DNA from 4 places in the Photobacterium sp. GB-72 genome. Region 1 is predicted to be linked to each of the others. Evidence: predicted binding sites of a transcription regulator. Region 1 holds the regulator's gene; each other region holds the start of a gene.

Region 1 (8,231 bases):
TCGGTTACCCAGTATTGATGGCAGCTGATATTTTATTATATGGCGCACATCAAGTACCTGTAGGTAGCGATCAGAAGCAGCACTTAGAGTTAGCTCGTGATATTGCTACACGTTTTAATAATTTGTATGGCACAGAAGAAAGTCCAATTTTCCAAATTCCTGAGCCGTACATTCCATCGGTTGGTGCGCGTGTCATGAGCCTACAAGACGCGACTAAGAAAATGTCGAAGTCTGATGATAACCGTAAGAACGTGATCACTTTGTTGGAAGATCCAAAATCGATTCTTAAGAAGGTTAACAAAGCACAAACTGATGCAGAAACACCACCACGCATTGCATTTGATACCGAGAACAAAGCAGGGATCTCAAACCTAATGGGTCTGTATTCAGGCGCAACAGGTAAGACGTATGCTGAAATTGAAGCACAATATGCAGGCGTTGAAATGTATGGCCCATTTAAGAAAGATGTTGGTGAAGCATTAGTTGCTATGCTTGAGCCAGTACAAGCAGAATACCATCGTATTCGTGCTGATCGTGCTTACCTTGATAGCGTAATGAAGCAAGGTGCTGAAAAAGCCTCTGCACGTGCGGCTGAAGTACTGAAAAAAGCATACCAAGCGGTAGGCTTTGTTGCTCGCCCTTACTAACGAGTAACGATAGATAGATTAAGCAGGGCATTTGCTCTGCTTTTTTTATGGTTTGCGTTTCTAGTGATGTGTTGCACAATAGGGCGCAGAATAGAAAAGGTCGCTGTAGATATATGCTGTTAATTATTGATAACTATGATTCATTTACTTATAACCTGTATCAATACTTTTGTGAGTTAGGCGCTGAGGTTAAGGTTGTCCGTAATGATGAGATTGATCTCGCAGGTATTGAGTCGCTAGCACCCACCCATTTAGTCATCTCTCCTGGACCTTGTACCCCAAATGAAGCGGGTATATCACTACAAGCCATTGAATACTTCGCAGGTAAATTGCCTATTTTAGGTGTGTGCTTAGGTCATCAATCGTTAGCACAAGCTTTTGGTGGGGATGTGGTACGAGCAAGGCAAGTGATGCATGGTAAAACCTCTCCGATCAAGCATAATAATACCAGTGTGTTTGAAGGGTTAAATAATCCATTAACAGTGACTCGTTATCATTCCTTAGTCGTTAAACAAGATACGCTGCCAGATTGCTTTAACATTACAGCATGGACTGAGCGTGAAGGGGAACTTGATGAAATTATGGGGATCGCTCATAAAACATTGCCGTTAGAAGGGGTGCAATTTCATCCCGAGAGTATTCTAACGGAGCAAGGGCACGCCTTATTAGCCAACTTTCTTAAGCGCTAGATTTCGAATTAAATCGCGATTTTTATTATATTCCTGTCTTAAAATCGCGATATCAACCACACATCTTCTATTTTTATATTTCCAACTCTCATTTGTTGAAATTGCAAAGCTATTCACTAGCATATTTCTCTGTGCTATTCATTTCCTGATAGGAAACACACCTTTTTGTCTTTGTTGGTTAATAAACTTGCCGAGATAACGCATAACTATGTCAGTTTTATTAAAAAAAGCATCGTTGCCAAAGAGCAAAAAAAATATTCTGCTATTGGCAAAGGTTAATAAAATGTAAATACTATGATTATAGCGTTATACACAGAAGGATAATGTGATGACTACAGAGCAAAGAGTAGAACGTAATTTATTTGATGAGGTAATGGTACCTTGTTATTCACCTATGGCTGAGATCCCAGTACGTGGCAGTGGTGCGCGAGTATGGGATCAACATGATCGTGAATATGTCGATTTTGCCGGTGGAATTGCGGTGAGTTGTCTGGGTCATTGCCATCCAATTATGGTTAATGCATTAAAAGATCAAGCCGATAAGTTATGGCATTTAAGTAATGTGTTAACTAATGAACCTGCATTGCGTTTAGCGAAAAAACTCACTGAGTTATGTTTTGCTGACAAAGTCTTTTTTGCTAACTCGGGAGCTGAAGCTAACGAAGCGGCACTGAAATTGGCTCGCCGTTATGCGGTCGATAAGTTTAGTGCTGAAAAAGATCAAATTATTGCCTTTCATCAAGGTTTTCACGGTCGTACTTTTTTCACCGTTACTGTTGGTGGGCAAGAAGCTTACTCAGATGGTTTTGGCCCTAAACCTCAAGCGGTAACGCATATTCCTTATAATGACTTATCAGCTTTAGCTGAGATTATGTCTGAGCGAACTTGTGCGGTGATGATGGAGCCATTGCAAGGTGAAGGTGGTTTGGTTAGCCCGAGCGTTGAGTTTGTTCAGGGCGTGCGTGAGTTATGTGATAAGCACCAAGCCCTATTGATATTTGATGAAGTCCAAACTGGCAATGGTCGTACCGGTGATTTTTATGCCTATCAAGGCTTAGGTGTAACACCTGATATTTTAACGACGGCTAAGTCACTGGGTGGTGGTTTCCCAATTGGCGCAATGCTTACCACAACAGCATTAGCAGAACATTTAAAAGTCGGTACTCATGGTTCAACGTATGGCGGTAATCCGTTAGCATGCGCTGTCGCAGAAGCGGTAATTAATGAAGTGAGTAAACCCGATGTTCTAGCTGGCGTGAAAGAGCGTGAACAGTGGTTCCGTGAAGGGCTGACAGCGATTAATGCTAAATACCCAATTTTTGCTGAGATCCGCGGTAAAGGTTTACTGCTGGGAGCGTCTCTCACAGAAGAGTGGCAAGGTCGTGCACGTGACATTCTTGTTCAAGCTGGCAAAGAAGGCTTAATGATGCTAGTTGCTGGTACGAGTGTTGTGCGCTTTACGCCATCGCTAGTGATTGAAAAAGCCGATGTGGATGAAGGTATGGCTCGTCTAGAACGCGCTATCGCAACACTCTATAACGCCGAGTAATTCTACTTTGCATTGCTGCTGGCAGTTGAGGAACGACTGCCAGTTATCTTATAAGACTTATTGTTATCCATCTAGTTAGTGACAATAGTCACTACCTGCATCAGGAGGGAAGTCGATGCTGGTTATTCGTCCTATCATCGCTGATGATTATTCTGCACTCATGCAGTGCGCTGAAGAATCAGGTCATGGTTTTACTTCATTACCTGTTAACGAAGAAATGCTTCGTAACCGCATTGCTCATTCAGAGCGCAGCTTTGCCAAACATGTCGTTCGCCCAGAGGATGAAGGCTACCTGATGGTCGCTGAAGATACAGATACCGGCGAGATAGCAGGCACCACAGCCATTGAAGCGGCGATTGGCTTAGAAGCCCCTTTTTATAACTATCATCTAAGTACTGTGGTTCATGCCTCGCGTCGATTAGGGGTACACAATACCGTACAGTTACTGACATTAGGTAATCACTACACCGGAGATACCGAGCTTTGCACGTTATTTTTACGTACACCATGGCGTGAAGGTTTAAATGGTCGTCTATTGTCTAAAGCGCGCTTTTTAATGATGGCAGAGCATCGTCATCGTTTCGCCGATGTGGTATTTGCTGAAATGCGCGGTGTTTCCGATGCAGAAGGGAACTCACCTTTTTGGCAATGGCTAAAAGATAACTTTTTCTCGATTGATTTTATTCATGCTGACTATCTAACGGGGATCGGAGCAAAAGGCTTTATTGCGGACTTAATGCCTAAACTTCCGATATACGTCAATTTACTGAGCAAAGAAGCCCAAGCGGTTATAGGTCAAGTTCATGACAACACGCGTCCTGCATTACGTTTGCTAGAAAATGAAGGTTTTTCATGCCGTGGTTATGTCGATATTTTTGATGCAGGCCCGACGGTTGAATGTGATGTACGTAATGTTGAAACGGTTCGCCACTCAAAGCGTTATATCGTTGAAATTAACGATCATCAAAGTGAACAGCAGTGCCTAGTGGCGAATACATCATTTACTGATTTTCGTGCGGTTGCGAGCCCACTGGAAATCAATGATAAAGCGCAAACCGTGGTTATGACGCAAGAGGTCGCTGATACTCTCATGGTTAATACCGGTGAGCCTGTGCGCTTTATTGAGCTGTAAAACTACGAATATAAAGAGGGGAGAAAAGTATGAGTCAATGGATTGCGGGTCAATGGGTTGATGGTTTAGGTGATGAGATGGCATCGCTCAACCCCTTTACTGATGAAGTGATTTGGCAAGGCCGAGCCGCGACAAGTGAGCAAGTCTCGCAAGCGGTGAATGCCGCGCGTGAAGCATTACTTCAATGGCGTCATACTTCCCTTGTTGAGCGCCAAACCATCGTGGAAAAATTTGCTGAGCTGGTGAAAGCCAATAGTGAAAATATTGCCATTACGATAGCAGAAGAAACGGGTAAACCGTTATGGGAGACGCGAACAGAAGCAGGAGCAATGGTGGGGAAAGTGGCGATTTCTTTACGTGCTTATCATGAACGGACAGGCCAACGCGAGAAAGATATCGCAGGTACGACAGCAGTTGTACGTCATCGACCATTAGGGGTGATGGCTGTATTTGGGCCTTATAATTTCCCCGGTCATTTACCCAATGGCCACATCGTACCTGCATTGCTTGCAGGTAATACGGTGGTATTCAAACCTTCTGAATTAACGCCTAAAACGGCTGAAGTTGTAATGAAACTCTGGCAACAAGCCGGATTACCTGATGGGGTTATTAATCTTATGCAGGGAGCTCGCCCAACTGGAGAGGCACTCGCCGCTTCAAAAGATATTGATGGTTTATTATTTACGGGCAGTGCCAATACTGGGCATATTCTGCATCGCCAATTTGCAGGTCAACCGGGCAAGATGCTGGCATTAGAAATGGGGGGGAATAACCCGATGGTGATCTCCAATGCTTATGGTGATCTCAATGCTACCGTTTATACCATTTTACAATCTGCTTTTATCAGCGCAGGACAACGGTGTACTTGTGCTCGCCGACTATACTTACCCTTGGGTAGCGAAGGGGATGCGTTGTTGGCAGCTTTAGTGGAAGCAACCAAAGCTATTGTTGTCGATGGACCATTTGCCGAGCCTGCGCCGTTTATGGGGCCTCAAATCTCCCGCCAAGCCGCAGACAATATTGTGCAAACTCAACGACAATTAGTATCGCTTGGTGGCGAAGTATTGGTAGAGGCAAAGCGCGGACAGGGAGCGGTGGTTACACCTGGGATCGTTGATGTTACGAATATCGAAAATTTACCCGATGAAGAATATTTTGGCCCATTATTGCAGGTAGTGCGTTATCAAGATCTTGCTCAAGCCGTGTGTCTTGCGAACGACACCCGTTATGGCTTATCAGCCGGGCTTGTATCAACCGATGATAGTGAATGGCAATATTTTATTGATCATATTCGCGCGGGGATTGTAAATCGTAATCGCCAGTTAACGGGAGCGAGTGGAGATGCACCGTTTGGTGGCCCAGGAGCATCTGGTAATTTACGCCCAAGTGCTTACTACGCTGCTGATTATTGTGCTTACCCAATGGCATCAATGGAAGGTGAGGCAACATGCTTACCTGAGCAGTTATCTCCGGGTATTTCACTCTGAGACTAATAGGTTCACTGTATTACTTACAGTAAGGATTGTGCAGCATGGAACAATTATTTACCGCGTTATGGCAAGATTATACTCAGCGATTATGCCCTTCAGCGCTGAATATTCGGCAATTACTTACCGAAGATGCGCCACTTAGAAATGATCATATTGCGTTGCGTACCTTTGCACTACCTAAATGTGGTTTAGCAAGATTAGCGGCTCCATTTATTGCGTTAGGTTATAAACCCAAAGGTCGATATCATTTCAAAGCGAAAAAGTTATATGCAGAGCACTTTGAACACCCCGATCCCGCTGCGCCTAAAGTATTTATTAGTGAACTGCAATTAGGATTATGTTCAACAGAGTTACAAACAGAAGTACGTCAGCTTGTCGATCAAGTTGATGATGCTTATTTTGCTGATCCTGCTTTTCTTTCTCAAGGTAAACCATGGCAATTAAGCCGTGATAGTTATCAGTTTTTAAATGCAGAAAGTGAATATGCAGGGTGGGTGGCAGCGCATGGTTTTGGTGCTAATCATTTTACTGTTGATATTAATCAGCTTGAGCAATTTAATGAAATTTCTGAAGTGAACCATTTTCTCGAATCAAGTGGTTTTGACATTAATCAGGCGGGAGGTGCGGTAAAAGGCGATCCTACTGTGATGTTAGAGCAATCAGCAACCATGGCTGATAAAGTCATGGTCACGTTTTCTGATGGTGAGATGTTGGTCTCTGGCGGATTTTATGAGTTTGCTAAACGTTATTTACAGCCAGATGGTGAGATTTATACCGGATTTGTAGAAGCTTCGGCAGATAAGATCTTTGAAAGTACTTATAACTCTTGAACAGTGTAAACAATGCAATAAAAAGCAGCCAATTGGCTGCTTTTTTTAAATCTGTTAATTATCTAGGGGAGATCCCCAAATACCACTGTCTTCAACAGGACAGCGACGTAAACCTGTTTGCTGTTCTAAATAACAACGACGGTCACTAAAGCCTGTCATCTCAATAGTTGTAGGTTGAGGAGCGATAGCGCCAGGTACAGTGGTGTAGCTATTCGGGGCAAAACGTTCAATATCCATATAAAAACCAAAAAAAGATGAAGTCCATTCATTGCTTGAATTTAGCATTTAATTTGAGCAATACAAGTTAATTAATGGCACACTTTTTAAAGGTATTTATGGGGGGGATTATTAATCAATCAGAAATAAAAAAGCCGCAACAGTGTGCGGCTTTTTTCGTACGGTTAAAGACGTTAAAAATTAACGCGTACCGTAAACAACAATCGTCTTACCGTGAGCAGAGATTAGGTTCTGCTCTTCAAGCATTTTCAGAATACGACCCACTGTTTCACGAGAACAGCCAACAATTTGACCGATTTCTTGACGAGTGATCTTAATCTGCATGCCATCAGGGTGCGTCATTGCATCTGGTTGTTTTGCAAGATTTAGCAATGTCTGTGCGATACGACCTGTAACATCTAAGAATGCCAAATCACCTACTTTCTGGCTTGTCACTTGTAGGCGACTTGCCATTTGAGCAGATAAGCGCATCAGAATATCAGGGTTAACCTGAATTAACTGACGGAATTTTTTGAATGAAATTTCTGCTACTTCACAAGGACTTTTCGCACGAACCCAAGCAGTACGCTCTTGATCTTCTTCGAATAAGCCAAGCTCACCAATAAAGTCACCTTGGTTTAGGTAAGAAAGGATCATCTCCTTACCTTCTTCATCCTTGATTAGTACAGCAACAGAACCCTTCACAATGTAGTACAACGTTTCTGCTTTCTCACCTGCGTGGATCAGCGTACTTTTCGATGGGTACTTGTGAATATGACAATGGGAAAGAAACCACTCTAAAGTTGGATCTGTTTGCGGTTTACCTGGAACCATATTACTAACTTCCTCTGCATTTGTTGCCCAACAGCATTGGTTTCTTTTCTAACTTTTATCACGAGAAAAAAAACTGCCTACTGATAGGGTATCCATTCAGCCGCTGGGCTGCAAGCTAACTTGAATAAGTTAGAGTGTATCCTTTTTCTGCGCCTTTTTCTTGATATTGATCTAGTAGATTCGTTCATTTCATATGGATAACTGTGCACAGGATCACAATGCGGCGAGATAATTTTAAGTGGTGCGATAAGTAATGATTATTACGACGATTTTTAGAGAGGAAAAAAGTTGTTATTAAGGCGGAGAATTAGGATTTACATTCATTATTTAATCAATAAGACTAGAGACAATTATTGGGCGTTTGAATAAGGATTAAGCGATGCAGTCCCGAGTAAAATGGGTAGAAGATATGACTTTTTTAGGTCAATCTAGCTCCGGTCATAGTGTAGTCATGGATGGTAATGGAGGGGATAAAGCTCCAAGTCCAATGGAATTGGTATTAATGGCGGCGGGAGGGTGTAGCTCAGTAGATGTTGTCAGTGGTTTACAATCCCAAGCGCAAAATATTGTGGGTTGTGAGGTTCTTATTTCAGCTGAGCGTCGAGAGCAAGCGCCACGTTTATTTACCGCAGCCAATTTGCATTTTATTGTTTCAGGTTTTGATTTAAATGAAACCTTAGTGGCTAACACCATTGCTGATTCTTTAGAGAAATATTGCTCTGTATGCTTGATGATTGGTGAAAAGGTTAAGTTGACTCATTCGTATGAAATCATCACTGCTTAATAATGATTGAGATGAAAAAGGTTGGTGTTTGTGCCAACCTTTTTTCTATTTATTTTCGTT
Region 2 (8,231 bases), on a different contig from region 1:
AACATTTACATTGATGATATCTGTTTCCAGATCGTCTGCAATCGCTTGACACATCGCATCAATATACGGCGCCATTTTTGGCGCTTGTGCAATAATAGTAACGTCTACATTACCAAGGCTGTAACCTTGTGCTTTAACTTTACTGTAGACATCACGTAATAAAAATCGGCTATCAGCACCAGCCCATTCCGCATCTGTATCGGGAAAATGACGACCAATATCCCCTGCGCCTATTGCGCCAAGTAATGCATCACATACCGCGTGTAGTGCAACATCACCATCAGAATGAGCGATCAGACCTTGCTCATAAGGGATCGCTACCCCACCAATAATTACCGGGCCTTCACCACCAAATTTATGAACATCAAAACCATGACCAATTCGCATTATGGTTATTCCTTTAATAATTGTCGTAGGTAGAACTCAGCTAAAGCTAAATCTTCAGGTTGGGTTACTTTTAGATTATCCGCACGCCCTTTCACCAACACGGGGGAAAAACCACAAAATTCAAGCGCAGACGCTTCATCAGTGATCACCGCCTTTTTTGCTAAAGCGGTCGTTAACGCATCACGTAGCTGACCGGCACGAAACATTTGAGGTGTTAATGCATGCCATAGTTGCTCACGGTCAACGGTGTGATCAATCACTGCTCGTGTATTTGAATTAACAGTACTGCGTTTCATGGTATCGCGTACTGGCGTGGCAAGGATTGCACCATATTCAGACGTTTCAGCCGCAGCCATTAATTGACGAAGATCTTCGATACGTACACAAGGGCGAGCGGCATCATGTACCATCACCCAAGCGTTATCATCATTGATTGCAGCTAAGCCTGAAAATACCGAATCCACACGCTCATTACCTCCATCAACCACAGTGATGCGAGGATCGCTCGCTAATGGTAACGTTGAAAAGTAAGGATCGTTCCTACTCACCGCAACCACAACATGTTGGACTTCAGGCAAGCTTAATAACCGCTCAACCGAATGTTCTAGAATAGTTTTACCAGCAATCGTTAAATATTGCTTAGGACGATCAGCGGCCATTCGGCTACCAATCCCTGCAGCAGGTACAATAGCAATGCATTTATCGATCATGAAAGGTTATCTCATCACTTAACTAAAATATGTAATTAGTTACTATCACTAACAACACGAATAAATGTTTCCCCTGGTTTTACCAAACCAAGATCGGTACGTGCACGCTCTTCCACAGCTTCTTTGCCGCCATGAAGATCTTTGATCTCCGCATACATTTGCTGATTACGCTGATGTAATTCGGCATTAGCGGCTTGTTGTAAGCTTACGCTCTCTGTGACAGCGGTAAATTCTTTCATACCGTTTTTGCCATACCAGAAATCATATTGTAGCCAAGCGATAAGAACCAATAATACAATAATAAACAGGCGCATACTTCTCCCTGCGACATAATTTTAAACAGCAAGCTGCATTCCGATTATTGAATAAACCTAAATAATTGGAATACATTTTGCGAGTCAGCAATAATCCCATAATCAGTCAATGGTGACTACTATTATGCCATGAGACTTTACATCTCCCTTACTTAGCCCTTCTTTTTGTTGAAAATAAAAACAGCATTCATGACAACAATACAAAATAAGCATTGATTCCTGCATAAATATTGATGCCGCTTAGTGATGCGTTTTTTATTTTAGCGATAAAAAAACCGCCTCTTGCAAGGCGGTTTTATTTACCAAATTGAGTAAACTCAATCATCGCTTAATAAAAAATTAAGCTTGGCCTTTAACTTCTTTAAGACCGTTGAAAGGAGCACGCTCACCTAGTGCTTCTTCGATACGGATAAGTTGGTTGTACTTAGCAACACGGTCAGAACGGCTCATAGAACCCGTTTTGATTTGACCTGCAGCAGTACCTACCGCTAGATCAGCGATAGTTGCGTCTTCTGTCTCGCCTGAACGGTGAGAGATAACAGCAGTGTAACCAGCGTCTTTAGCCATCTTAATAGCAGCTAGAGTTTCAGTTAGAGAACCGATTTGGTTAAGCTTGATTAGGATTGAGTTAGTGATACCTTTCTCAATACCTTCAGCGAAAATCTTAGTGTTTGTAACGAATAGATCGTCACCTACTAGTTGAATTTTGTCACCTAGTAGTTCAGTTTGGTGCTTGAAGCCAGCCCAATCTGATTCGTCTAGACCATCTTCGATAGAAACGATCGCTGGGAACTTCTCAGTTAGATCTTTAAGGAAGTAGTTGAACTCTTCTGAAGTGAATTGCTTACCTTCACCTTTAAGATCGTAGATGCCTTGCTCTTTGTTGTAGAACTCAGATGCAGCACAGTCCATTGCTAGAGTAATATCAGTACCTAGCTCGTAACCTGCAGCTTCAACAGCTTCTTTAATTGCTTTAAGAGCAGCTTCGTTTGACTCTAGGTTTGGTGCGAAACCACCTTCGTCACCTACCGCTGTGCTCATGCCCTTAGACTTAAGAACTTTAGCTAGGCTGTGGAATACTTCAGAACCCATACGTACAGCTTCACGAAGTGTCTTAGCACCTACTGGCTGAATCATGAACTCTTGAATATCAACAGTGTTATCTGCGTGCTCACCACCGTTGATGATGTTCATCATAGGTAGAGGCATAGAGAACTGACCAGCAGTACCGTTTAGCTCTGCAATGTGCTCGAATAAAGGCATGCCTTTAGATGCCGCAGCAGCTTTTGCGTTAGCTAGTGATACAGCTAGGATTGCGTTAGCACCGAAGTTTGATTTGTTTTCAGTACCGTCAAGGTCGATCATAACTTGGTCGATTGCAGCTTGGTCTTTTGCATCTTGGCCGATTAGTGCTTCAGCGATTGGACCATTTGCAGCAGCAACAGCTTTCAGAACGCCTTTGCCTAGGAAACGAGATTTATCACCATCACGAAGCTCTAGAGCTTCACGAGAACCAGTTGAAGCACCAGATGGCGCAGCAGCCATACCTACGAAACCACCTTCTAGGTGAACTTCAGCTTCAATTGTTGGGTTACCACGTGAGTCAATGATTTCACGAGCTAGAACTTTAACGATCTTAGACATTGTGTTTCCTCTTGCTTTATCTTCAAATTAAAAGCTAAAAAAATAGCTGTAGCCATAACAACTACAGCTATCAGTAATCCTTACTGGTTAAGCTCACCACGGTGGTATGCACCCGCCGCTTTTACAAAACCTTCAAACAATGGGTGCCCATCACGAGGTGTCGATGTGAACTCAGGGTGGAACTGTGCAGCTACGAACCAAGGGTGATTCGGAACTTCAATAATTTCAACAAGTTTCTTGTCAGCAGACAAACCAGATACTTTTAGACCTGCTTTTTCAAGCTTAGGTAGTAAAGTGTTGTTTACTTCGTAACGGTGACGGTGACGCTCATGGATCGTTGGCTGACCGTATAACGTACGCGCTTTAGAACCATCTTGTAGATGACATAGCTGAGAGCCAAGGCGCATTGTACCGCCTAGATCTGATTTCTCAGTACGCTCTTCAACTTTACCTTCACTATCAATCCACTCAGTAATAAGACCAACGACTGGATATTTAGTTTCAGCATTAAATTCAGTTGAATGCGCATCAGACATTTTGGCTACATTTCGAGCAAATTCGATTAATGCTACCTGCATACCTAAACAAATACCTAGGTATGGAATATTATTTTCACGTGCGTATTGAGCAGTAAGGATCTTACCTTCAACACCACGGCTACCAAAACCACCTGGAACCAAGATTGCATCAAGGCCAGCCAGTACTTCTGTACCTTTTGACTCAACATCTTGAGAATCGATGTATTTGATTTTTACTGATAGACGATTTTTCAGGCCCGCGTGTTTAAGTGCTTCGTTAACTGACTTATATGCGTCTGGCAGTTCAATGTACTTACCAACCATACCAATAACGACTTCAGAGGTAGGGTTCGCTTCTTCATAAATAACTTGTTCCCACTCAGAAAGATCAGCTTCTGGTGCTGTAATACCAAAGCGCTTACACACTAAATCATCAAGACCTTGAGACTTAATTAATTGTGGGATTTTGTAGATTGAATCTACATCTTTCATTGAGATAACAGCTTTTTCCTGCACGTTACAGAACAGGGCAATTTTTGCACGCTCATTGGCAGGGATCATACGATCAGAACGACACACTAAGATGTCTGGCTGAATACCAATAGAAAGAAGTTCTTTTACTGAGTGCTGAGTTGGCTTAGTTTTCACTTCGCCAGCCGCTGCTAGGTAAGGAACAAGTGTCAAGTGCATGAACATGGTGTTTTCACGACCTTGCTCTACGGCTAATTGACGAATAGCTTCCATAAATGGGAGTGATTCAATATCACCCACAGTACCGCCTACTTCAACGATTGCTACATCATGACCTTCAGCACCCGCTAACACGCGAGATTTGATTTCATTAGTGATATGAGGAATTACCTGAATCGTTGCACCTAAGTAATCACCACGACGCTCTTTGCGTAATACGTCTGCGTACACACGACCAGCTGTAAAGTTATTACGCTTAGTCATCTTGGTACGAATGAAACGCTCGTAGTGACCTAAGTCTAGGTCAGTCTCTGCACCGTCTTCCGTAACGAATACTTCGCCGTGTTGAATTGGGCTCATTGTGCCTGGATCAACGTTGATGTAAGGGTCAAGCTTCATCATAGTCACGTTAAGACCACGTGCTTCTAAAATCGCTGCAAGTGATGCAGCAGCAATGCCTTTACCTAGAGAGGAAACTACTCCGCCCGTAACAAAAATGTAATTCGTAGTCATGTTTAACCTGGAAGATTGGTGTAGAGGATAAATGTATCTGGACGGGAAATTAGTATACCAGACACCATTTATCGCCACAACGTGAAAACTATCACACCGCCATTTGATTTTTTTTGCTTCAAATCAAGTAAGCGTTATGCCACTGAAATATCAAGCTTTAACAACCAAAACAATACCATAATGGTATAATGCATTTAAAAATCATGCTGAATTTTTAATTACTGATTTTTACTTTCTTTATCTTTAACACTATTCCATGCTTCATCTAGCTCAGTTAATGAACACTGACTAATGATCTTTCCTTGTTCTAGCACACTTTCTTCCACTTGGCGAAAACGCTTTTCAAATTTTTTATTAGCTTTTTGTAATGCCATCTCTGGTTTTACTTTTAAATGACGACTTAAATTCACCACTGAAAATAGTAGATCACCGAGCTCTTCTTCTATTCGTTGTTGTTCTGGCACCGCTTGAATCACTTCGTCCATCACTTCATCAAGCTCTTCTTTTACTTTATCAACCACTGGTGCTAATTCATCCCAATCAAAACCAACATTCGCGCAGCGTTTTTGAATTTTATCAGCACGCATTAATGCCGGTAATGCGTTTGGAATATTGGCAAGCAAGCTCACATCTTGCTCTTTAGCTGCGCGCTCTTTGGCTTTTTCGGCTTCCCAGTTTTGTTGAACGGCTGCTTCATCATCAAAATCAGCATTACTAAAAACATGGGGATGACGACGGACCAGCTTTTCACTTATGCCTGCCACTACATCGTCAAATTCAAACAACCCTTGTTCTTTGGCCATCTGACTATAAAAAACAACTTGAAACAATAAATCACCTAATTCTTCTTTTACATCGTTCCAGTTTTTCTGCTCGATGGCATCAGCCACTTCATAGGCTTCTTCAAGGGTATAGGGAACGATTGAATCAAAGTTTTGTTTCAAATCCCACGGACAACCACGATGTGGGTCTCGCAACTGAGACATAATTGCTAATAATTGTTCCATCTGAGATGCTTTTTTATTTTCCATACCATCAACTCTTTAAAAATGGCGCTTTCAGCTGCTAACTTTAAAGCGCCAAAACTTCGATAGTTAATACTAGAAAACTAATTTAGAAATTCATAGCAACGATCAATCATCATCATGTTGGCAATGCTCATGTTGCTTATGATGATCTCTAGCATGAGCACAATTTTCATGTCCATTATCACCATCATAATGATGATTATCACATCGATGTTGATGTGACTCATGGCGATGGTGTCTACACCCTTGGTGATGTGAATCATGGTGTTGGCAATCAGAGTGATGAGAGCACGTGTGATTAGAAGAATCTACGCTATAAGACTCTGCTAACGCATAGTTTGGCAACAGAAATGACATTAACAATAACAGTACTATTGTAAGACTTTTTTCTCTAATCATGCTTAATACATTCGACTTCATAATACCCCCGTTAATTATTTAAACGTTACTTTATCTGCACCCACTTTCATTCCCTGCAGGCAAAGAATAAAAAACAGCAATTGTTTGATGTCATCACTAGGTACATTGATAAAATTATTATCAGGAATAAGAAATGTTGAAATAAGTAATAAAACACTCGTAATACTATTTTTAGTTAATAATTTTAATAGTAAATTTTTCATAATAGTTCTCTTGCCGCTTTATTTATAAAGCAACATCATTAATTAATAACAATCATCACTCATCTATATAATTAAGATGGGATAATTAATTTGTGAAATTAACACTTACTTTGAATCCAATTTAGATCCAGAAATAAGCAAACTATTAGGCAATAGGAGGGCGATAAATTGATTTTATAACGGCAAGAACAAGCGACTCTTGAAGATATTCAATCGGTAACAGCTTACTGACACGAGTGATAATAAGCGGAGAAAAAGAGAGTAGATGAAATGGATTACTGCCAGTACGAGGCAGTACTCGACAACATGAGCACTGTGAACAATCATTACAACTATTCTCACATTGCAAACTACAGTGATGAGATTGTTGAGTAGCCGTTTGCTGGTATTGCAGTTCGCTCTTAATATTACTTGCTAAATTAGCAACATTAGAGACTTGAACATTTTGACTCATATACGCAGCATTCACACTACTACTTAACAGTAATATTGCTATAAATAATGCATATAATATTTTATGTAATTGAGATAAATACATACTGAGTCTTTATTTTAAAGTTAATAGAATACTATCGGTCTATTATATATGAGTCAACATCAAGTCTTATTTTAGATCATTAAATTAATAAATTATTCCATTTTAAGATGTGCGCGTTAATAATTACTACTATTCATTATGTCGTAATAAATAAAAAGGGAAGCATATCGCTCCCCTTAATTTATATTTTAATCAGTTAATTAACCGTATAAACGTTTAGCCTCGGCAACATCTTTAACTTGTTCGATGCGTTTAAGTACACGTCCCAACACTTCTAAATCAGTTAATTCAAGTTCAAAGTCCATGATAGACATTTGCTTTTTATAATCAACTCGGCTTTTCATTCCCGCTACTTTCACTTTTTCATTCATTAAAGTATTGGTTAATTCTTTCAATAAGCCATTACGCTCAGAAGCCGTCACACGCACGGTAATGGTATAGTTACCGACAAAACCACCGCCCCAAACCGTATCAATAATACGCTCTGGCGCATGATGACGAAGCTCTTCAAGCTGCTCACAATCCATACGGTGAACAGAAATACCACGGCCTTGTGTAACAAAACCTTGAATATCATCGCCAGGAATAGGCTGACAACAACGCGCAAGGTGAGTCATCAGGTTATCAACACCTTCAACAACAACAGCATCACGTTGCGGTTTTTTGTGGTTTGTGGCTTGTTTATTACTTGCCTCAGATAGCTTTTCTAAAAGCTGCTGATCTTCTTCTTCAGCTGTTGGTTTATTCACTAGCGCATTAATATGGTTAATCACCTGATTAATACGTAAATCACCACTGCCAATCCCCGCATATAGCTCTTCAGGCGATTTCACATTAAAACGTTTTGCCGCATAATATTGCGCATCTTTTAATGTTGCATGAATTTTTACCAGCTCAGCTTCTAAGATCTCTTTACCCGCAATAATATTCTTATCACGATCTTGCTTACGGAACCACGCATGCACTTTGGCACGAGCACGGCTAGATGTCACAAACCCTAAGTTAGGGTTTAACCAATCTCGTGACGGATTCGGCTCTTTTTGCGTGATGATCTCAACTTGATCGCCCATTTGAAGATGATAAGTGAAAGGGACAATACGCCCTTCTACTTTGGCACCAATACAACGGTGGCCCACTTCAGAGTGAATATGATAAGCAAAATCAAGCGGTGTCGCATTCGATGGCAAGTCAACCACATCCCCTTTAGGGGTGAAAGCATAGACGCGATCATCAAATACCTGACTACGAAGCTCATCCAGCATTTCG
Region 3 (8,231 bases), on a different contig from region 1:
TAAACAACTTGGTCGTGAGCGTATTACTACCCCAGTAGAGCGTCCGAACCTAAAATATAACTGTCACAAAGACGTATTTGCTGATAAATCACAAGATGAATTAAAAGATATCTTGGTCGAATACACGCAGTCTTCTTTAGGCGCACAAGCTGTTGTGACAACCAAAGCACAGTTAGCAGAAGCACTGCGTAATGTTTGTTTCAAATATTGCAGCGAAGACGAAACAAACATTGATCCTGTTGGTGAAACCATCTTTACCGCAGATACTCGTCTACTTAACATTATTGACCCGAAAGATTTGAGCTCCGATAAGCATGGTGTTTACATTTGGGATCACTCGGCGGGTTACGAAGCAAACATCACAGTAGCTGAACGTGCAAAAGTTGGTGTTGTATTCGCTGAACAAGCGTTAGCAGAATCAGGCACAATGGTACTTTACAGCAACCCAGCACAGGGTCGCGCAGTAAGCCTATTACCAGAAGCTTCTGTATTCGTTGTACCTAAAAGCTCAATCGTTGCTCGTTTAACACAAGCAACTGAGATTCTGCATCAAAAAGCCATGAACGGTGAACGTGTACCTTCATGTGTTAACTTTATTTCAGGTCCGAGCTCGACAGCAGATATCGAGCTGATCAAAGTTGTTGGTGTGCATGGGCCCGTCTTTGCCACCTACATCATTATTGATGATATGTAAGCTTACTTATCACCAATAGTGATAGCAAACTAGTAGGATACTAGTGGTTAAGCACATTACGGGAATACGAATAACGCAGTCTTCGGGCTGCGTTTTTTTATCTAGAATTTAATCTTTTTAAGTATATAATCCTTCGCCTATTAGGCTTTAAGTGGGATAAATAATGCCAGCTATCGATGATCTCGTTTTATTCACTCAAGTTATTGAACATGGCTCATTCAGTAAGGTTGCTGAACTCAATAATGTGACTAAATCCGTTGTTAGCAAGCGTATTAGTAAACTTGAAACCGAATTAGGCTTACAACTTATATATCGCACCACACGAAAGCTAACACTCACAGAACCCGGTGAAGTGCTTTACCATCGTGCTAAAAGTATCAACCATGTTGCTCAAGCTGCTTTTGACTCTGTGAAGGGCTACAGCGAAGCACTCTCTGGTAAAATTCGGATGTCAGTACCGACAATTTCAGGCGAATTAGTATTAGCAAAAGCCGTGTCTGATTTTTGTCAGAAACACCCCGGTCTTTCGGTTGATATGTCGCTAAACAATCACTTTGTCGATCTCGTTGCTGATAACTACGATTTGGTGATCCGTACCGGTTATCTCGAAGATTCAAGCTTAATCGCTCGTCATATTTTTAATTCTCGCTGGGTAATATGTGCCTCACCCGCTTACATTGAACATTATGGCAAGCCAGAAAAACCTAAAGATCTCAATAGCCATAATTGTCTAGGTTATAACCCTCAAAGTACTGGCCCTTTTGACTGGCAATTTATTAAACAAAATAAAATTTACACTCAAAAAGTCAGCGGAAACTTTTCATCCGACAATGCGATAGCGTTGAAAAAAAATGTCCTCGCAGGTAATGGTATCGCTTATCTACCCAATTGCTTAGTTCATGATGAATTAGAGCGCGGTGAGTTAGTTGAATTGCTCTCGGCACATGCGGGTAAAGTGGTGGGGATTTATGCTGTCTATCCGTATACCAGAAAACCTGCTAAACGGATTCAAGCACTGATTGAACATATTCGAGAAAGCTACATGGAAATTAAAGAAAAATTCTAATATCCATGTAGTATCAATTAGTTATAGCAATCAGTTAAATCAATTATAATTAACCGTCGACGAGTTTCATCAATAAATGCCCATCGTACAACGCTTGTTTAACCAAAGCCGCTCCCGGCATCGTCGCTTGAGTGTAAAAACAGCTTTCTTCTATTTCTAAGCCATCGAAATAAACAGGTAAGGTTTGCGAGCTAATACGATCCATAATCGCAGGATAAAGTACCGATTTAGCACGATTAAACTCCCCACCAATCAAAATGCGCTGAGGGTTAAATAGGTTAACCATTATCGCAATGGCTTGCCCTAAATTATGACCTAACTCCACAATAATTTGTCGCGCTAAACTGTCACCTTCTACTGCCGCATCACATACTGATTCAATCGTTAAAGGCATATGATTCAGCATCGATTCATGTCCTGCTTTAAGCTGCGTTTTCACTTGTTCTAAAATGGCCTGTAAACTCGCAACGGTTTCTAAGCAGCCATGATTACCGCAAAAACAACGTTTGCCAAACGGCTTAATTTGAATATGCCCAAGCTCACCCACGTTACCGGTTTTCCCTTGCAGCACATTATCATCAAGGACAATCCCCGCTCCCACACCATGATGAATAGAAATCAAAATGGAGTTTGCAATACCACGAGAATTACCGAACAATTTTTCTGCTAAAGCCCATGAACGTGTGTCATTACCGATAAAAACAGGCAGTCCAGTTTCATTGTGAATAATTTCACCCAAGGGTAAATTAGACACATTATAATGTGGCATCTGTAATACCATACCTTCACTGGAATTAACTAACCCTGGTAATGACACTGCAATCGCTGTCATTCTGTCTAGTTCGCTAACATGATTGGCAAAGAAAATGTTTATTTCAGCTAATAACTTTTTAACCACATCTTCTTGATGCAGTTGCTCAATATCTTGACGTTCTTCTACTAGAATTTCGCCGCCAAGTGCATGTAAAGCAATAGTAAGATAACCACGACCTAAACGAATAGATAAAAATTGCCACCCTTCATTGGCAGGAACTAGCCCAATAGCAGGTCGTCCACGGCTGCTCGGTTCTTGAAATTGCGTTTCTTTAATTAAATGCGCATCAATTAATTCACGGGTGATCTTAGTAATACTTGCGGGGGCAAGTTGACTGCGTTTAGACAATTCAATGCGCGAGATCGGCCCATACAAATCAATTAGTTTATATACGCTGCCGGCATTATTTCTTTTTATATGATCGATATGGCCTGGCTGAGCGACGTACATGTCGATACTCCTGAGAAAAATCAGCTTAAAAACCTTCGGAAACTAATTTTTTTACTTTGCGAAGTAATTGTGAAGCCTCTTATCGTCAGTACGTGACAAGTATCACTATCAACGACTAAAGACATTGAGTTTCGCTTCTGCGATAATGAAAAAAAGGCTTTTTTGCCTACTCTTTTTTTTAATTAGCGGATTTATTTCACGCAGTAACTTTTCTAATAATGATCATGTTTCATTGACACTAGAATGGTTATAGACGTGAAAATAAGAGGTTCAACGTGTACAAAATTAACGAAGTATTCGAAACAATTCAGGGTGAAGGTGTATTTACTGGCGTGCCTGCAATTTTTGTTCGATTACAAGTCTGCCCTGTTGGCTGCTCATGGTGTGACACCAAACAAACTTGGACAGCAGAGCCACAAGATTTAGTTAGCTTAGAGCAGATCATGGCTAAAACTGGGGACTCACCACTTTGGACTAATCTTGACGCTAATGGTGTAGTGCAATTATTACAAGATCAAAAATATACGGCTAAACATATTGTTATTACAGGCGGTGAACCTTGTATTTACGATCTTCGTCCTTTAACTCATGCACTAGAAAAAGCTGGCTTTAATTGTCAGATCGAAACCAGTGGCACATCTGAAATTCAAACCAGTGATAATACTTGGGTAACGGTATCGCCAAAAATTAACATGAAAGCAAAGTTGCCCGTTTTAGCTTCTTCCCTCGCGCGTGCTAACGAGATCAAGCACCCTGTCGGCACTAGCAAAGACATTGAACAACTTGATGCGCTCATTGATGGCGTGACGCTAAAACCTGATGTCACGATTGCGCTTCAACCTATTAGTCAAAAGCCACGTGCAACAGAACTATGTATTGAAACATGTATTCAACGTAACTGGCGTTTATCGATCCAAACACACAAATATCTAGCCATCGCTTAATCGCTCTGTACTTTGCTTGATTTATAAAACATTTATCAAAAAACCGCTTCGCTTTAATGTTTTACAACGCTAAAGCGAAGCGGTTTCTTGCAAATGACCGATAATTAACCAACTATCACCTCAAATTGCCTATTTCTTTCATCAATTTATCATTTGATTGATATCAATACTTGATGCTTGTCGTAAGAAAGGTAATATTGCTAATACATAAATATCTTTAAGCACGAGATACTTTAATTCCAAAGTCAGTGCCTAAACGGAGAATGATTTAAACATGACTTACGCGCCTGTAACAGACGTATTAAGCGGCAAACTAGCGGTAGACAGTGAAGTTACTGTTCGCGGTTGGGTTCGCTCACGTCGTGATTCCAAAGCTGGGATCTCTTTCCTTGCCATTTATGACGGCTCTTGTTTCGACCCGATTCAGGCCGTGGTCCCTAATGAGTTAAATAATTACCAGGATGAAGTACTTAAGCTTACAACTGGTTGCTCTGTTGAGGTTACCGGTACAATCGTAGCATCTCCTGCTAAAGGTCAAGATTTTGAACTAGCAGCAACCAACGTGAAAGTCGTTGGTTGGGTTGAAGATGCAGATTCTTACCCAATGGCTAAAACTCGTCACTCAATTGAGTACTTACGTGAAGTTGCACATCTTCGTCCACGTACTAACGTGATCGGCGCTGTTGCACGTGTTCGTAACTGTCTATCTCAAGCGATCCACCGTTTCTACCACGAGCAAGGCTTCTTCTGGATGTCTGCACCACTTATCACAGCATCTGACTGTGAAGGTGCCGGTGAAATGTTCCGTGTATCTACGCTAGACATGGCTAACATTCCAATGACTGATAAAGGCGAAGTAGACTTTGACAAAGATTTCTTTGGTAAAGAAACTTTCCTAACAGTCTCTGGTCAGCTAAATGCTGAAGCATATGCGTGTGCACTAAGCAAGGTTTACACTTTCGGCCCAACATTCCGTGCTGAAAACTCAAACACAAGCCGCCACCTAGCTGAGTTCTGGATGGTTGAGCCTGAAGTTGCATTCGCAGAACTTGACGATGTAGCTAAACTTGCTGAAGACATGCTGAAGTACGTATTCAAAGCGGTACTTGAAGAGCGTCGTGACGACCTTGAGTTCTTTGCTCAACGTATCGACAAAGACGCAATTTCTCGCCTAGAGAAGTTCGTAACATCTGACTTTGCACAAGTTGATTACACTGATGCAATTAAGATCCTTCAAGACTCTGGCCGTAAGTTCGAGTTCGATGTTGAGTGGGGCATTGATATGTCTTCTGAGCACGAGCGTTACCTTGCAGAAGAACACTTCCAAGCACCTGTAATTGTTAAGAACTACCCGAAAGACATCAAAGCATTCTACATGCGTTTGAATGACGACGGTAAGACAGTAGCAGCGATGGACGTATTGGCACCTGGCATTGGTGAAATCATCGGTGGTTCTCAACGTGAAGAGCGCCTAGACATTCTAGATGCACGTATGATTGAGATGGGTCTAGATCCTGAGCACATGGGTTGGTACCGCGACCTACGTCGTTACGGTAGTGTTCCACACGCTGGTTTCGGTCTAGGCTTTGAGCGTCTAGTCTCTTACGTAACTGGTATGGGTAACGTACGTGACGTGATCCCATTCCCACGTACTCCACGCTCTGCAAACTTCTAATCGTATTTAGTTTAGAATTGCAAAACGCAAAAAGGCTGCCCTATTGGCAGCCTTTCTTTTATCATCCATTTTGAAGAAATCTGATTAACAATGACATTAAACGACGTTAATCATTAAAGTCTAGGTTGTTAAACGGCACAGGTTTTGAGTAATAATACTCTTAAATCTTCTTATCAAGAGATATAATAGGTTGATAATATGAAATAAATTCATTATTTTTTCACCCTACTCCTAATAACTTTTTAATCCCAGCTGAGAATGAAATAGTCAATAATACCCGCTGCGATCAAGCACAATAATAAGAAATATATTAACCAGTAATAATAAATATTTCTCTGGTTTAATTTATCTTTTAAATAACGATTAACGACAACCAGTCCATTCAAATGACCTAAATCAGAACAGATTATGAACCAACTTGTGGGTGTAAAACTATCATCATATTCAGAATGAAAAGATAAACACTTATTACAAAAATGATTGGAAAGTCAATGAGTCCGTTCGAAGTGCTTAGTTTATCCGCTCCTATTTTTACACCAATATAGCGGATATCATGACTATCATATTCTAACACTCTTAATTGTATTTGAGCGGCTTTGCTACACGTCGATATTTTTCGATTTATTGTCTTTCTAACCAATAATCTGTATCTAATTTTTTGCCATAATCTTTTATATCAGAAACAATAGTCGAATAGGTAATAAGGTAAGATAACCAAGATGCAGTTATCTTTTCGAATCCATAACTCATGAAAATAAGAATAGCAGTCAGCTGTCTTGATATTTTTACAATAGGATTAAAAACACCGCTATGACCTTACTCAAAACCCATAAATGTGCTTTAATTGTATCTAATATGAATAAAAAAAATTCGATAGATTTTACTTCTTGATACAATAAAATATTCTCATTAAAGATATGGCAAATATGATTGAATTTATACCTTTAAGATATAAAATCCCATCCTTAATTTCTTGTATTGATATTGCAAATGTTTGGTAAGTTGACAAATAAAAACAAAAGTTTAATCAGTAGCCTTAAACTTTTCTCTCTTTTATTCATAGGAATATCAGGTGGATATTTCGCTTACAACGCCTATCATTTAGACGAATTTCATGAGCAATATTTTGAAAAAATTAATTCTATTTACTCTGTAAGTCGACGTTTTAGTTCATACTACAACAATACAAGCACCACCTTTATCCCAAAAGGGTTGCACGATTACAATGACGTTGACGTTTGGGTAAAAAAACCTTCAGATGTGAAATTATTATCAACAGGAATAAACCGTCTACGCTCTCAACTCGATGAGCTTACAGATAATAACATCTGGACGATTGCTGTTTTTGAAAATCCTGCTGACTATGTCCATTTTGATCCCGCTAGACCCCTTTATTTAGAACTTTATAAAAATAATCATGACAACGATATAATAAAGCGAATTATTAAACGAGAGGGTCTTGGTGAAACTTACCGCTATTTTTATGGCTGTAATTTAAAATTGACTGAAAGGTATGTAGAAGAAGGATCTAACCAAAATATCAGATCATTATATTACCCTATCTACAATAATCGTAAGTTAGATGCATTGCTGGCTATTGATATCAAAAGTAACTTACTTCATGAAGCACTTAAAAGTTACAATAACGAATTCAAAACGGTGCTTTATGAAAACCCAGCAAAGCATGGCTATAACATAAAAGAACTATTACCTTGTGCTAGCCAAGATCCCTTTTATGTAGGTGTAAACTTATTGGCTATTTTAAAAGTATCGCTTACGCCTGCATTATTTTTAACCTTCATGATTCAGCTATTACGTTCAAGATTGAAAAGAAGAAAATTTTCGTTACAACGCGATCTTATGACGCATTTCTATCGACGTGATTACTATGAGAAAAAGCTTCTTTCTCAAAAAAGCTTCTATTTGTTAATTATTGATATTGATAACTTTAAGTCTATAAATGATACCTATGGTCATGAAATGGGCGATGAAGTAATACGTACTGTCGCGGAAAGAGTTAATCAATGTATCCGCCAAAGTGATATCGCTATACGTTGGGGCGGGGAAGAATTTATTTTAAGCTTCCCGGTTATGACAAAAGAGCAATTAGAGCTGAAGGCAGAAGAAATACGACATATTATTCAGGTATACCCAATCCATGGGATTGATGTCACAATTTCAATTGGGGGTACGGTGTCGGACACATTATCATTTACTGAAGCATATAAAGTCAGTGATGATGCGTTATATCAGTCAAAACATAACGGCCGTAATCAATCAACGATTATTTAATGACGTTATTGCTGACGACTGCTTACTTTTGATACTAAATTAGCAAATAATGACTGTAATATGCCATCCTTGATAGATCACTCATTGTTCAAGGATGGCAACATGATCACTTCATCTTTATCAAATCATATTCTTACGCTCTCTATTGACCGCCCTTCCGCAAAAAATGCACTTAGCCTTGCTATGTATCAAGATCTTGCTCAACAGTTAGAACGAGCAAAAAATGATGATATATCCGTCGTTATTATTACAGGCAATGCTAATATTTTTTGCAGTGGTAATGATATTGAAGATTT
Region 4 (8,231 bases), on a different contig from region 1:
ATCTTGGCGACAGAGATTATGCCAAGCGCGATAAATATCAAGCAAGGGTAATAATCCTGCAGGGCGAAGTTTACGTCTTGGCTCGTTGATCAGTTGGCTAAATTGGTCTTGAAAACGGTTTTGATAAGATGAAATAGCACGGTATGTTGCGTGTTCTAGCCATTGTTTATCTTTCGAGGTTTCTCCACCAAGATGGCAGATCCCTTTACTTGCGTTCTCTAAATGAGTAAAAGCCCACCTATCTTGCCACCAACCTAGTAGAACAATATCGACATTGTCTGGCTTATCGCCGTGTAGCCATTGTTCATCTTCAAGAACATAAACAGGATCAATTCGTTTCTTTTTAATATGATCAATAAAAACTGAAATACAGGCAGAGCGAAGTAGTGTTTCTTGAGGCATAAAAACCGCAAGATAGTCGCTATGTTGGAACATTTGCTTTAAATAAAGGTAGTGGCTATATACGGTGTATTGAGGGTGGATTAATGTTCCTTTTGTTGGGTAATTAATGAGCCTGCCATCAGTCAATGGATTTTCCATATTGGAGCGACTAAAAATTTTCCTATAGGTTGTATCTACTCGCGCTAATATTCCTTGTGGGATAAATGTTTCTGTCAGCGTTTGATGTGGTGTAGAGAGCGCCATATAGCGAGCGTTATCTTGATAAGCATCATGGTGCTCTTGTGTTGATTCCACGGTTTCTTGTTGATAATTAATATGCTGAGCAACAACATACCCTGACTGCGCTTCTGCACTGGCAACCCATAGTACACCGTTCATACTTTTCTCTTGCAACGCTTTTATATTGGAAGCCAGTTGTACTTTATGTTGGTGCTTAAACAAGCGTTCATCAAACAGAGCAAGTTGGCGGCGACACCTTGCTGCGATGTGGTTTAATTGATCATAAAATGTTTTTGGATTTATCTCTAAGCGACGACAAATATCTCGCACGGGATAACCAGTAAATAATAACCCTAAGAGTTTTTGTTGTATAAGATGTTTATTATTACTACCAGACCAACGATCAACAAATGTTTGGTCGCATGCTTTACAACGATAACGTTGCCTGTCACCACTAAAGCCAAATGCGTGATATAAATGTCTATGTGTTAATGCTGAAAAAACGTTATTTTCACAGGCGTTATTTGTGCATTTAGGAAGATCGCCGCTTTGTTGGGTTTGGTAACGTAGCGCTTCTTCTACAATATCTTGGTTATTCAATAAAGGAGGAAAAGCACCACATTCACGGCATACCAATATCGGACGATTTTTGTTTGCCTGTTGTAGCACATAGTCATTTGGATTATGTGAACCAAAGTTCTTACAACTCAATGTCTTACAGTGATTAAACTGATGGCCATTAAAAGCCAAAGGTAACTGCTCAATGGGGTTTGCTGTTGTAAGAGATGTCGACATAATCAAACCTTATTTTTGAGGGGTCTTAACAATGAGTATAAATATATTATCAAGGTTGTTACTAAGCAGGCGTGGGATTTGTGAGAAGGGGCTGAGTAAATAGTACTCAGCACTGTCAGAGAACAATACGTTTCAATAATATGTTACCTATGATTGTGTAAGACGCCACATTTTACATTATCGAGCTGGTTTCTATTAATTGAAGGTACTGATTAAACTAACATCCCTTTAGTTTTTATCTTTGTATAGAAATAAGCGGTCAACATATCGGGGAAGAATGCCTCCCGCTTATGGAGTATTTATAACGAAATTGCTGTTTCTAGTGCGATATTCATCATTTCATTAAATGACGTTTGACGATCTTCTGCACTGAGCTTTTCACCACGTTTGATATGATCAGAAACCGTTAAAATAGTCAGTGCTTTTGCACCTAACTCTGCTGCAACACCGTAAATACCAGCGGCCTCCATATCTACGCCAAGGATACCGAGCTTTTCCATTTTATCGAAAAGATCGCTTTCTGGACTGTAGAATAAATCAGCAGAGAAAACATTACCGACACGAACAGGTACTTTCTGTGCTCGTGCTTGATTGACAGCAGTTTCTAATAAGTGATAATCCGCAATTGCTGCAAAGTCATGATCTGAGAAGCGAATACGGTTAACTTTCGAATCTGTTGAGGCGCCCATACCGATGATCACATCCATCAGTTTTACATCATCATGGACAGCGCCACAGCTACCAATACGGATAATATTTTTAACACCAAAGTCTTTAATTAATTCGTGGACATAAATAGAGCATGAAGGGATACCCATACCATGCCCCATAACTGAAATACGTTGACCTTTATAGGTACCAGTGTAGCCATACATACTACGTACGTCACAAACACGCTTAACATCATCTAGGTAAGTTTCAGCAATATACTGAGCACGTAGAGGATCACCAGGCATTAGTACTGTTTCTGCAAAATCGCCAAGCTCTGCGTTAATATGTGGGGTAGCCATATATTGCTCCTAGATTTTAATAATTAACAAAGGTTATTGTTGCGTTTCAATGGAAGCAGTTTATGAGAGCAGGATGATTATTCTCGCGATCAATATCACATAATTTAGGCTGTTTTAGATAAAATAGTAAGTTGTTTACTAATTCTGTTGAAAAAGAGAGGGTGGACTTCTTTTTTGATAGTTGATTACGCAAATTTTGCCATAAGAAAACCCAAATGATTATGATGCATGGCTATTTTGATCACTTTTGTTTTTAGGTAAAATGAATCAATATAATTAAAGCGAGCATAATTGATGTATAACCTTACGTTACTGTCTGATGGTGAAAGAACACGTATTGAATTAGATAAGCAGGCAGCTTATACCGTATGGAAAGTAAAAAACGGTAAGGTTGGCTATGAGGCATTTGCTGAACTTATTAACAATATTGACGATGATGATGAGCGAGATTTCTGTGAGAAATCAGTGACCAAATATAAACATCAAATGGGTGTTAATTAACGGTTCAGCATTACTTTTATCGGAATTTGGCTACTGCAATGGTAGCCGTTTGTTTACCTTTCGCGAAAATTCTCCTTTTTAAGAAAAGAATAATATATTCTCAGATATGCTTTAAAGACTACCTTTTTATCGTGAGACAAAAGATGAAAAACATAGTCTTAATTTGTGATATTGATGTAAAAAAAGGTAGTAGTTTTTTGGATTTTTTAATTCAGCTACCGGATTCAAACAAACACTTCATTTTATTCGCACGATCTATTTCAGATGACGCTTATTCTGTCTTAAAATCAAAAAACTATACCTATTCCGCTTTTGCAAATTCCGCCCAATTATTTGCTTTACTACTACGTTATCGTCCTCATCTTATCCATTTCCATTTTTATGGTATTGGTCACCTTTATACATTTATTGCCCGCATTTTTTGTTCGAAAATTGTGCTTACCATGCATAATTCACCACCAAAACACGTTGAGATAACAGGATGGCGTCGATGGAAGCAATGGGTTCTTGGTATGCCAATTACTCGTCTTTGTGCGATTTCACCTTTTATTCAGCGATGGTTAGAAGCGTTTATGCCCTCTGAAAAAATAGTGCTGATTAATAATGGTATAAATTTATCGCGATTTAACTATAAAAAATTACCGCCAATTACGAATAAATTACGTTGTTTTTATATCGGAAGTTTGAGTGCAGAAAAAGGAATCCACTACTTATTAGATCTCTTTTCTCAACCAGAATTAGCAACGATTGCACAATTAGATATTTATGGGGATGGAGAACTGTCTGAGCAGGTGAAGCTCACAGCCTATCGAGAAAATTCGATTTATTACCATGGGCGTTCAGCAAAAATTGAGCAGGATTTACAACACGCACATATTGTATTAATGCCATCTTGTTGGCAGGAAGCTTTCGGATATGTCGCCGTTGAAGCAATGGCAGTAGGGCGACCAGTTATCGCTGAACCTATCGGTGGGCTTGCCGAGATTTTTACCGATAAACAGCAGGGTTGGTATGTGTGTTTTGAACAAAGAGATCAGGTACAAAAATTGCTTCAGTTTCTTTATAGCCAAAATAAATTGCTTGAATGTGTTGGTTTAGCTGCGAGAAGAAAGGTAGAACAAAAATATGATATCGCAATACAAATCGCCCAAACTCACGCATTGTATTCATCTTTGATTGGACAATAAAGTGCTTTAAATAAGTCGTAAAGGTGGTGATTAATGTTAATAACGCATCGAATTCGTGCTTATATCAAACAACAAAACACGCCATTAAGCCGATTGTTATACCGAGTTTCAAAATGGTTCGTTTATGGTCAACTGCCTGATTTAGCATGGATATATCGGCCTATTTATGTTCTTTATCGATTAGCGAGTTTCACTTTCCAACGCTTATTGAACATTTTTCTATATCTTCCTATGTTACAGGCACGGTTAGAACATTACAGCCCTGGGTTGAGTTTAGAAAATGGCTTCCCTTTAATTCAAGGGCCGATAAAAATTTATATTGGTAATAATACTTGTCTAAACGGAGCCCTGAGTATTCACGGCCATCCTGATAGTGGTTGTTGCGAAATAAGAATAGGTGAAAATTGCTATATTGGTTGGCAAACCGGAATTTCAGTTGGAAGGAAAGTACTTATCGGCGATAACGTTATGATTGCAGGGAGAACGAGCATTAATGCCCATAGCGGTCATAGCCCAGGTTTAGACAGGTATGAACCGCCAGTAATGGCTGATTTAGTGATTGAAGACGATGTATGGATCTGTACTGGTGTCAATATTGTAAAGCCTGTCACTATTGGACGTGGCTCAGTTGTTGCTTCTGGATGTGTTGTCACTAAAGATGTGCCGCCAAATGTATTGTTTGCAGGTAATCCTGGTAAAGTCATTAGGATGTTAAGGGGGAATGAATGAATATATTTTATTTTAGTTACTTTTCCCCACCGTTATTAAATGTTGGTGCAAACAGAAGTCGACGATTTAGTGAGTCTTTAACGCGTTTAGGACATCGAGTGGTGGTCTTTCGTGAAGCCCGAGATCATCGGTTTGCTAATGTTGATAATAAAAATAAGATAGAACTTCTCGCAGATATCGTTCCTGTATCTTCATGGAATATTGATTGGTGTTGGAAATGGCCAACAATTATTCACAAACAATGTTATCGTTTAAGACATTGGCGCTCACCAGAAAGAGATGGTGATATTGCTAAAAAGTATTGGTTGATTGATATGCATTGGGGCTGGGTATTCCCTGCTCTTTATAAAGCATGGCAAAAAAGTAAATCGATTAAACCGGATGTGATTGTTGTTTCTTGCCCTCCTTTTAGTAGCGCTTTAATTGGTAGGCTACTCTCAAAATGGCTCAATGTTCCTTTGGTGTTAGATTTTCGTGATGCGTGGTCGCAAGCGAGTTATTTTTCCGATGAAAATGACGTTAAATCTGAACAAAAAATAATGCAGCAAGCGAGTGCTTTGATAGTGACGTCGATGGCTGATTATCACACTTATCAATCTTTATACCCCCAACATAGTGTTCGTTATATCCCTAATAGTTATGATCAAATCCTTGATCATGTTTCCGATAATCATAAGGTGTTGACCCTTGGTTATAGCGGGACATGGGATGGTTTTAGGCGCAGCGCAAAAGGCCTATTTAAGCAATTAGCGCAGTGTGATTTTCCTATTCGCCTTATCAATGTAGGTGATGTTCAAGATGAAATGATGCAGTTGATACGCGAGTATAAATTAACCGATAAGGTTGTAATGATAGGTGCTCAACCAAAAGAAAAGTTACACGATATTTTATCGCAATGTGATGTGTTATTTATTCAAAAAGGTAAACCAGATAAAGGTAAAGCGGATACGCATTTAGCGACTAAAGCGATAGATTATGTGGCAAGTGGCAAGCCGATTTTAGCTGAATTACCCGATGGTGAAACATCAGATTTTTTAAGACGACACGCCACACAACTTTATGAAGTGTCAATAGAAGAGCCAGCGATCTATTTAGATCAACTAAGACATTTATATCAATTGTTTGAGCGTAATAAATTAAGCGTAAAAAAACCGTCTTCTGATTTTTACTACCAGTATGGTTGTGAAAAATTAGCGTCTGACTTTATTCAGGTATTAACAGATGTCACAACTTCTAGCTTTACTGAGCGAGTTAAAACATAACGGTGCTGTTGTACTACCGGAATGTATTACAAAAGATGAATTAGTTAAAATGCAAAGGATCTTTCAATCTCAATTGGAGCGCCCTGCTTTTAACTCATGGACAGGGTATGCGCAAACGGATAGAAAACGATTAATGGTCGAACAACTATTAACATTAGATCCTCATTTTTGCCAACTGCCCTTAATGCCATTAATTAATAGTCTTATTGTTGAATATTTAGGGAAAGATGTTTGTTTACAAGAAGCGAAAGGCTGGCAAAGTCTTCCGTTTAAAGACAATTTTCATCCACTACATCGTGATGAATGGTATTGCACTGAATATTATCAATCTAAGTCTATTCCAAGATCATTAAAATTAGCTTGTTATCTTGATGATGTAGAGTCAGGAGCATTTGCGTTTGTTGCTGGTTCTCATCGGCATCAGTATCAGGGGCAAGTAGGGGAGTTGCACCATCAAAAAACTGAAGATTATGAATTAAAAAGAGTAATTGGTAAGGCTGGAACGCTCTTTTTGTTTGATCCAGAGTGTTTACATCAACAAAGTTATCCAAATTTGACAGCAAGAAATGCGCTGTTTTATCACTTTTTTTCTCCTTCTGTGGTGTTGTCAAATAATTTCACGCAGTGGGGGCGCTTTCAACGTTTGTTGATAGAATCAAGCTTTTTATCGGGACTAAATCATCAGCAATTGGCTTTCCTTGGCTGTTCTCGGCAACCTTGCAATGATATTCCGGATATACAGCATTTTTTGAGCTTAACTAAGCCGTTGAATATAGCAGTGCGTTCTTTGAACGAAGCGCACTTTTTGTTCGAGAAAATCAAAGCGAGATTCTTTGGTAGATAGAGTTAATGGTGGTGAGTCATCTCTTTCGATTATTTTTGTTATTAAATAATGCTTAAATAACAAATAACGTTGTTTTGATAAGCGATTTTTTCATATTATAGTCCATTATATTGATGAAAATACGATCAGTAATCAATGAAACGAGTAGTTGCTGTATTTACCTATTCTTCTTGGTTATAGGGTAGTAAAGGTGTGGTTACAGTATTGCAAGTATGTATGGATATTGTCGAATAGTAATGAATTCAGTTATACAAATATCACAATTAATCGATATTAAACAACACATTAATTACAAAAAAACATTATATATGACGATAAAATGAAACTTAGAACATTATCTATCGAGTAAGAATGCTTATTGGATAGTTATTTAGTATCATTATCGTAGTAATTGATTTAATGGTGAACAACGTGAAAACAACAGATTTTTCGGCAGTAGATGATGATAACGGTGATGTTATGCTTTCAATGCGTGCAGAGCAGCGATCTCAATCTACAAAAAAGTCGTCGTTAACTGCAAAATCATCGAGTCAAGCAGGGGTAGCAACGAGATCTAAACGTTTAACGGATTGTCCTGCTTGTGAAGGTATTGTGTCTCGTCGTGCACATTTTTGTCCTCACTGTGGTGAGCCTGATCCTTCTCGTCATATGCAGCGCTCTAAATGGGTATCGCGATTGATTTGGACTGCAATTATTGCGGCGGGTTGCTGGTATGCCTATGACCAATTAATGCCATGGGTTATTGAACGTCTGAAGTGATTTTTTAGAAAATTTATAAAAAAACCGACACGAATGTCGGTTTTTTTTTATCTGTAGCATTTGATTAACTAAGTTTGTGATAAGGTAATTTCTTCAATTAGTTAAAACCAAATGTCATACCAGCAGCAACGCCCACATTATGATTAGAGTTATATGATGTATCTAACGTCATAATAGTATCAGGCGAGGTATTAATTTTAGCGGCTAATGCAATAGCATCTTGATCGCCATAGTAACCAAGTCCCATACCAATATTATATTTGCGGTTTGGTTTAACTGTGATAGCTGCCATTGCCATAGCAGATGCAACTCCCGCATCTTCTCTATGTTGTAAACCTTCTAATTTCTCATTAAAAGTATTTGAGAGTTGATTTATACGTTGATCTGTATAGTTATTAGCACTCTGCAATGTTTGCTGCGACTTTTCATCCGTATACTGTTTCGAACGGTTGTAATATTCGAGCACATGGCTGTTGGTGTAGTTCACAGACTCTTGATGTAACTGACTAATATTATTTGCATT

Evidence for each region. The regulator CRP, encoded in region 1, controls carbon source genes, mostly activating them, when cyclic AMP is high. The targets are predictions, from matches to a motif close to TGTGANNNNNNTCACA.
Region 2: the regulator CRP is predicted to act here: its motif matches at 4,857-4,872, upstream of C9J40_RS07765 (CTP synthase).
Region 3: the regulator CRP is predicted to act here: its motif matches at 3,116-3,131, upstream of C9J40_RS00775 (ROK family protein).
Region 4: the regulator CRP is predicted to act here: its motif matches at 2,511-2,526, upstream of deoD (purine-nucleoside phosphorylase).

What each region holds. Positions count from the first base shown of each region.
Region 1 is NZ_PYNV01000010.1:139,243-147,473, forward strand. Features, by position in the region: gene trpS (tryptophan--tRNA ligase) at 1-647, shown strand, start outside; gene C9J40_RS12860 (aminodeoxychorismate/anthranilate synthase component II) at 761-1,336, shown strand; gene C9J40_RS12865 (aspartate aminotransferase family protein) at 1,665-2,885, shown strand; gene astA (arginine N-succinyltransferase) at 3,001-4,017, shown strand; gene astD (succinylglutamate-semialdehyde dehydrogenase) at 4,047-5,504, shown strand; gene C9J40_RS12880 (DUF1338 domain-containing protein) at 5,549-6,337, shown strand; gene C9J40_RS12885 (hypothetical protein) at 6,392-6,574, opposite strand; gene crp (cAMP-activated global transcriptional regulator CRP) at 6,755-7,387, opposite strand; gene C9J40_RS12895 (OsmC family protein) at 7,767-8,171, shown strand.
Region 2 is NZ_PYNV01000004.1:231,400-239,630, reverse strand. Features, by position in the region: gene ispF (2-C-methyl-D-erythritol 2,4-cyclodiphosphate synthase) at 1-387, opposite strand, end outside; gene ispD (2-C-methyl-D-erythritol 4-phosphate cytidylyltransferase) at 393-1,097, opposite strand; gene ftsB (cell division protein FtsB) at 1,133-1,411, opposite strand; gene eno (phosphopyruvate hydratase) at 1,751-3,055, opposite strand; gene C9J40_RS07765 (CTP synthase) at 3,136-4,776, opposite strand; gene mazG (nucleoside triphosphate pyrophosphohydrolase) at 4,995-5,807, opposite strand; gene C9J40_RS07750 (hypothetical protein) at 6,239-6,427, opposite strand; gene C9J40_RS07745 (hypothetical protein) at 6,573-6,881, opposite strand; gene relA (GTP diphosphokinase) at 7,166-8,231, opposite strand, start outside.
Region 3 is NZ_PYNV01000001.1:164,161-172,391, forward strand. Features, by position in the region: gene C9J40_RS00765 (lactate utilization protein C) at 1-694, shown strand, start outside; gene C9J40_RS00770 (LysR family transcriptional regulator) at 858-1,760, shown strand; gene C9J40_RS00775 (ROK family protein) at 1,810-3,024, opposite strand; gene queE (7-carboxy-7-deazaguanine synthase QueE) at 3,300-3,968, shown strand; gene asnS (asparagine--tRNA ligase) at 4,243-5,643, shown strand; gene C9J40_RS00790 (GGDEF domain-containing protein) at 6,634-7,935, shown strand; gene C9J40_RS00795 (enoyl-CoA hydratase-related protein) at 8,038-8,231, shown strand, end outside.
Region 4 is NZ_PYNV01000005.1:91,003-99,233, reverse strand. Features, by position in the region: gene C9J40_RS08185 (lactate dehydrogenase) at 1-1,416, opposite strand, end outside; gene deoD (purine-nucleoside phosphorylase) at 1,716-2,426, opposite strand; gene C9J40_RS08175 (DUF3283 family protein) at 2,721-2,927, shown strand; gene C9J40_RS08170 (glycosyltransferase family 4 protein) at 3,059-4,114, shown strand; gene C9J40_RS08165 (acyltransferase) at 4,148-4,843, shown strand; gene C9J40_RS08160 (glycosyltransferase) at 4,840-6,105, shown strand; gene C9J40_RS08155 (phytanoyl-CoA dioxygenase family protein) at 6,065-6,949, shown strand; gene C9J40_RS08150 (hypothetical protein) at 7,361-7,708, shown strand; gene C9J40_RS08145 (YadA C-terminal domain-containing protein) at 7,806-8,231, opposite strand, start outside.